DNA from 2 places in the Streptomyces sp. NPDC015171 genome. Region 2 is predicted to be linked to the other one. Evidence: predicted binding sites of a transcription regulator. Region 2 holds the regulator's gene; the other holds the start of a gene.

Region 1 (3,406 bases), on a different contig from region 2:
CCTCCGGCGGCGTTGTCTGCCCGGGTCGGGGGCCGGGGCCTGGGAGGATCCGGCACCATGCGAGCAGTAGTACAAAATGAAAAAAATCGGGCGCGGATGGCGAAAGTGGCAGCGGGCTCCGCGGCCCTCGCACTCGCCGCGGGCGCCCTCCTGTCCGGCTGCGCCGACGACGCCGGCCCGGCCAAGGGCCAGGGCGGCCCCGCCCGCCCCCAGGACCCGCAGGCCCGCCAGGCCGCCGAACACGCCCGGCTGGCCGCCGCCGCCCGGCGCTGGAACCTGGACCGGGTCCCGCTCACGCCCCCCGCCCCGCCCGCCCACAAGCCCCGGATCACCCCCCGGGACGGCTTCGAGGTGGACGGCCAGGAGGAGGAGGGCCTGCCGCCGGTCTTCACCACCGTCCCCACCAAGCAGAAGGTCGTCTTCCTCACCATCGACGACGGCGCCGAGAAGGACCCGGCGTTCCTGCGCATGATGAGCGAGCTGAAGATCCCGTACACGGCCTTCCTCAGCAACTACCTCGTCAAGGACGACTACGCCTACTTCCGCCGGATGCAGGCGCAGGGCGTCACCCTCAACAACCACACCCTCACCCACCCCTATCTGCCCGGCCTGTCCTACGAGGAGCAGAAGGACGAGATCTGCGGCATGCAGGCCGTCATGAAGGAGCAGTTCGGCAGGGCGCCCACCGTGTTCCGGCCGCCGTACGGCAACTACAACGGCGACACCCTGCGCGCCGCGAAGGAGTGCGGCATCAGGTACGCGCCCATCTGGGACGAGGAGGTCTTCGTCGACCACTGGGAGTACCGCGACTGGGACCGCAGCCTGCACCCCGGCGACATCGTCCTCACCCACTTCCGCGGCCGCGACGACTGGGACGGCACGATGGTGGACGACATGCGCCGCTTCCTGAACAAGGTCACGCGTGAGGGCTACGCCGTGGCCCGCCTGGAGGACTACCTGTGAGGCCCCTGCGGGGCCCGGCCGCGGTCGTGGCCGCGGCCCTGCTCCTGACGGGCTGCGCCCAGTCCGTCGACCCCATCGAGCGCCTCGGCAAGAAGGCCGCCGAAGGGGTGCGCCCGCACACCTCCGCCGCCGGCCGCGGCTACCGGTACTGGGGCCTGGCCCGGCCCCTCGCCCGCTCCCCGGTGCGTCCGGCCCGGCCGCTCGCCGAGCGGCCGGCGGCCGGCGCCCGGCCCCGGGTGGTCGACCGTGTCCCCACCCGCGACCCGGTCGTCTTCCTCACCTACGACGACGGCGCCGAACGGGACCCCCGGTTCGTCGACATGGTCCGCGACCTGCGGCTCCCGGTCACCCTGTTCCTCACCGACAGCGTCGCCGCCCCCGGCTACCGCCACTTCGCCCGGCTGCGCGCGCTGGGCGCCGGCATCGAGAACCACACCGTCGACCACCGGGCGCCCGCCGGACTGCCGTACGCCGGCCAGCGCGCCGAGATCTGCGGCCAGCAGGACCGCCTCCGGGCCGGCGTCGGCGTCCGCCCCCGCCTCTTCCGCCCGCCCTACGGCTCCTACGACGCCACCACCCTGCGCGCCGCGGCCGACTGCGGTATCTCCGCGCTCGTCCTGTGGCGTGCCGCCCTGACCCCGGCCGGCTTCGCCTACACCCACGGCCCGCACCGGCTGCGCCCCGGCGACATCGTCCTGGTGGGCCCCGACGAGCCGGCCGGACCGCCCCTGCGCGAACGCACGGCACGGGTGCTGCGCGGCGCGCAGGAGCAGGGGCTGACGGCGGGACGCCTGGAGGACTACCTGTGATCCGCACATCCCTCCGCCGCCAAAAAGCGCGTGGCCACCGGCGCTGACAGGGGCCGCGGAGGCGGCGGCGCCCGGCTGAGGGGGTCCCGCGCACACCGATTTCGCCCGACGCGCCGCACGGCATTGGCACTCCGCTTGACCGAGTGCTAATCGCGGTCATAGTCTCGGCTCTGGCACTCCCCGAGTGAGAGTGCCAAAAACGCGACGGGCAGATCCGGCACCCGCGACGACGGATCGACCTGGTCGCCACCTCAGACAGATAACCCCGTGAGATCTCCGAAGGGGGAGGTCGGATCGTGACGACCACCAGCTCCAAGGTTGCCATCAAGCCGCTCGAGGACCGCATTGTGGTCCAGCCGCTCGACGCCGAGCAGACCACCGCCTCTGGCCTGGTCATCCCGGACACCGCGAAGGAGAAGCCCCAGGAGGGCGCCGTCCTCGCCGTGGGCCCGGGCCGCTTCGAGAACGGCGAGCGCCTGCCGCTCGACGTCAAGGTCGGCGACGTCGTCCTGTACAGCAAGTACGGCGGCACCGAGGTGAAGTACAACGGTGACGAGTACCTCGTCCTCTCGGCTCGCGACGTCCTCGCGATCATCGAGAAGTAATCACCTCAAGCAACTCTCTGCTTGAAGCTGCGCCCCTGGCCCCCGCCACCGATAAGAAGCCGGGCGCCCGGGGCGCAGCGTCTTTTCACCCACAGATTTCCGAGAGGGCTCCCGCTGCCATGGCGAAGATCCTGAAGTTCGACGAGGACGCCCGTCGCGCCCTTGAGCGCGGCGTCAACAAGCTTGCCGACACGGTCAAGGTGACGATCGGCCCCCGCGGCCGCAACGTCGTCATCGACAAGAAGTTCGGCGCCCCCACCATCACCAACGACGGTGTCACGATCGCCCGCGAGGTCGAGATCGACGACCCGTACGAGAACCTCGGCGCGCAGCTGGTGAAGGAGGTGGCCACCAAGACCAACGACATCGCTGGTGATGGCACCACCACCGCCACCGTGCTCGCCCAGGCGCTGGTCCGCGAGGGCCTGCGGAACGTCGCCGCGGGTGCCTCCCCGGCCGCCCTGAAGAAGGGCATCGACGCCGCCGTCAAGGCCGTCTCCGACGACCTGCTCGCGACGGCCCGCCCGATCGACGAGAAGTCCGACATCGCCGCCGTCGCCGCGCTGTCCGCCCAGGACCAGCAGGTCGGCGAGCTGATCGCCGAGGCCATGGACAAGGTCGGCAAGGACGGTGTCATCACCGTCGAGGAGTCCAACACCTTCGGTCTCGAACTGGACTTCACCGAGGGCATGGCCTTCGACAAGGGCTACCTGTCGCCGTACTTCGTGACGGACCAGGAGCGCATGGAGGCCGTCCTGGAGGACCCCTACATCCTCATCAACCAGGGCAAGATCTCCTCCATCCAGGACCTCCTGCCGCTGCTGGAGAAGGTCATCCAGACGGGTGGCTCCAAGCCGCTGCTGATCATCGCCGAGGACGTCGAGGGCGAGGCCCTCTCCACCCTCGTCGTGAACAAGATCCGCGGCACCTTCAACGCGGTCGCGGTCAAGGCCCCCGGCTTCGGCGACCGCCGCAAGGCGATGCTGCAGGACATGGCCGTCCTCACCGGCGCCACCGTCATCTCCGAGG
Region 2 (3,406 bases):
GTGACCTCGACGTGCACGATCAGGTCGCCCCGGCCGCCGCCGCGCAGATGGGTCACGCCCCGGCCGTGCAGCGGGATCGACTGGCCGGACTGGGTGCCGGGCCGGATGTCGACCTCCTCCATGCCGTCCAGCGTCTCCAGCGGCACCTTGGTGCCGAGGGACGCGGCCGTCATCGGGATGGTGACCGTGCAGTGCAGGTCGTCGCCGCGCCGCTGGAAGGTGGAGTGCGGCAGCTCGTGGATCTCGACGTACAGATCGCCGGCCGGGCCGCCGCCGGGGCCGACCTCGCCCTCGCCGGCGAGCTGGATCCGGGTGCCGTTGTCGACACCGGCCGGGATCTTCACCGTGAGCGTGCGCCGCGAGCGGACGCGGCCGTCGCCGGCGCACTCCGGGCACGGGGTCGGCACGACCGTGCCGAAGCCCTGGCACTGGGGGCAGGGCCGCGAGGTCATGACCTGGCCCAGGAAGGACCGGGTGACCTGGGAGACCTCACCGCGGCCGCGGCACATGTCACAGGTCTGGGCGGAGGTGCCCGGGGCCGCGCCCTCGCCGCTGCAGGTGTTGCAGACGACGGCGGTGTCGACCTGGATGTCCTTGGTCGTCCCGAAGGCCGCCTCGTCCAGCTCGACCTCGATCCGGATCATCGCGTCCTGGCCGCGCCGGGTGCGCGAGCGCGGGCCGCGCTGCGACGCCGTGCCGAAGAACGCGTCCATGATGTCGGAGAAGTTGCCGAAACCGCCGGCCCCGAAGCCGCCCGCGCCGGCGCCGCCGGACTGGGAGAGCGGGTCGCCGCCGAGGTCGTAGACCTGCTTCTTCTGCGGGTCCGACAGCACCTCGTAAGCGGCGTTGATCTCCTTGAACCGCTCCTGGGTCTTCGGATCCGGGTTGACGTCCGGGTGCAGCTCGCGAGCGAGCCGACGGAACGCCTTCTTGATCTCATCCTGCGACGCGTCGCGGCGCACGCCGAGAACGGCGTAGTAGTCCGTGGCCACTTACGACTCCGCCAGGATCTGTCCGACGTACCGTGCCACTGCGCGTACCGCTCCCATCGTTCCCGGGTAGTCCATGCGGGTCGGTCCGACCACGCCGAGCTTGGCAACCGCCTCGCCGCCCGAACCGTAGCCCACCGACACGACGGAGGTTGAGTTGAGTCCCTCGTGGGCGTTCTCGTGGCCGATGCGCACGGTCACGCCGGGATCCTTCGCCTCGCCGAGGAGCTTGAGGAGCACGACGTGCTCCTCGAGGGCCTCCAGGACGGGCCGGATCGTGAGGGGGAAGTCGTGCCCGAAGCGGGTGAGATTGGCCGTACCGCCGATCATCAACCGCTCCTCGTTCTCCTCGACGAGTGTCTCCAGGAGGGTGGAGAGCACCGTGGAGACCGTACCGCGGTCCTCGATCTCGAAGGCGTCCGGCAGGTCCTCGACCAGCCTCGGCACATCCGTGAACCGACGGCCCGCGACCCGGCTGTTCAGCCGCGCCCGCAGATCCGCCAGCGAGGCCTCGCCGAACGGCGCGGGACAGTCGACCATCCGCTGCTCGACCCGGCCGGTGTCCGTGATCAGCACGAGCATCACGCGCGCCGGGGCGAGCGAGAGCAGCTCCACGTGCCGGACCGTGGACCGGGTCAGCGAGGGGTACTGCACGACGGCGACCTGGCGGGTGAGCTGCGCGAGCAGCCGGACGGTCCGCGCCACGACGTCGTCGAGGTCGACGGAGCCGTCCAGGAAGTTCTGGATCGCCCGCCGCTCCGGCGCCGTCATCGGCTTCACGCCCGCCAGCTTGTCCACGAACAGGCGGTAGCCCTTGTCGGTGGGGATGCGCCCGGCACTGGTGTGCGGCTGCGCGATGAACCCCTCGTCCTCCAGGGCCGCCATGTCGTTGCGGACGGTCGCCGGGGAGACGCCGAGGTTGTGCCGCTCGGTGAGCGCCTTGGAACCGACCGGCTCCTCGGTGCCCACATAGTCCTGGACGATGGCGCGCAGCACCTGAAGCCTGCGTTCACTCAGCATCCGCGCGCACCTCCAGCACGTCGTCCTCGCCCCTCACGGGTCGTCCGCCTCGTCTGCCTGGCACTCTTCGCATGCGAGTGCCAGTACTCCCCGGCCCAGTGTACGGCCGTCGGGTGCACCCTGGGCAAGGTCGGGCCGCCGTACCGGCTCGTACCGCTAGCGTCGCCGGTATGACGGTGACTTGGGAAGAGCTGGGCTGGGAACGGCTGTCCTCCGGGGTGGGGAGGTGCCGGCTGCCCGGCTGGGACTGCACCGCGGGCCTGGTGCTCGGGGCGGGGACGGCGCTCGTGGTGGACGCCGGGTCGAGCCTGGCCGAGGGGGCGCGGCTGCGCGCGCAGGCGCAGGAGCTCTCCGGCGGCCGTGTGACCCATCTCGCGCTGACCCACCCCCACTTCGACCATGTCCTCGGGGCGCCCGCGTTCGCCGGCGCCCAGGTGTACGGGGCGGTGGGCCTGGACGCGGTGCTGGCCTACGAGCGCGAGGAACTGCGGCTCGACGCGCTCCGGCACGGGCTGCCGCCCGAGGCCGCCGAGGAGGCCACGGACGCCCTGGTCCCGCCCGGCCACCTGGTCTCCGGCGAGTGGACCCTCGACCTCGGCGGGGGCCGGCAGGTGCTGCTGGCCAACGTGGGCCCCGGCCACACCGCCTACGACCTCGCCGTCCTCGTCCCCGGCTCGCCCGGCTCCCCCGAGGTGGTCTTCTGCGGCGACCTGGTGGAGGAGTCCGGCCGGCCCCAGGCGGGCCCGGACGCGCTGCCGTCCCGCTGGCCGGACGCCCTGGACCGGCTGCTCGCGCTCGGCGGCGAGGACGCGCTGTACGTACCCGGTCACGGAGCGGTGGTGGACGCCGCCTTCGTACGCCGCCAGCGGGACGCCCTGGCGGCACGGTTCGACGTGAGCTGAATCGCCACGACGAGTGACGTACGGCGTGTCGTGCACACCGCCGGGCGGCTTCTCCTATCGTCATCCGAATGCGCCAGTACGCCGCCGACCTGACCCCGCCCTGGAAGAAGCCGAAGCCCGCGCCGGAGGTGCCGGCCGAGCCGGGCCTGGTGGTGGAGGAGCCCGGCACCGGCTTCTGCGGCGCGGTGATCCGCTGCGAGGCGGGCACGGTGACCCTGGAGGACCGCTTCGGCAAGCACCGGGTGTTCCCGCTGGAGCCGCGCGGCTTCCTGCTGGAGGGGCGGGTGGTGACGCTGGTGCGGCCCTCGTCGGCTCCGGCACGCCCCGCCCGCACCGCCTCCGGCTCGGTCGCCGTGCCCGGCGCCCGCGCGCGCGTGGCCCGCGCCGGCCGGATCTACGTCGAGGGCCGGCACGACGCCGAGCTGGTCGAGAAGGTGTGGGGCGACGACCTGCGCGTCGAGGGCGTGGTCGTGGAGTACCTGGAGGGCGTGGACG

Evidence for each region. The regulator HrcA, encoded in region 2, represses chaperone genes, less so after heat shock. The targets are predictions, from matches to a motif close to TTNGCACTCNGNNNNNCNGAGTGCNAA.
Region 1: the regulator HrcA is predicted to act here: its motif matches at 1,896-1,922, upstream of groES (co-chaperone GroES).

What each region holds. Positions count from the first base shown of each region.
Region 1 covers NZ_JBIBUO010000001.1:720,468-723,873, reverse strand. The annotation lists gene ACF073_RS03215 (polysaccharide deacetylase family protein) at 58-963, shown strand; gene ACF073_RS03210 (polysaccharide deacetylase family protein) at 960-1,772, shown strand; gene groES (co-chaperone GroES) at 2,069-2,377, shown strand; gene groL (chaperonin GroEL) at 2,497-3,406, shown strand, end outside.
Region 2 covers NZ_JBIBUO010000004.1:228,261-231,666, reverse strand. The annotation lists gene dnaJ (molecular chaperone DnaJ) at 1-992, opposite strand, end outside; gene hrcA (heat-inducible transcriptional repressor HrcA) at 993-2,009, opposite strand; gene ACF073_RS13175 (MBL fold metallo-hydrolase) at 2,180-2,911, shown strand; gene ACF073_RS13170 (DUF3097 domain-containing protein) at 2,980-3,406, shown strand, end outside.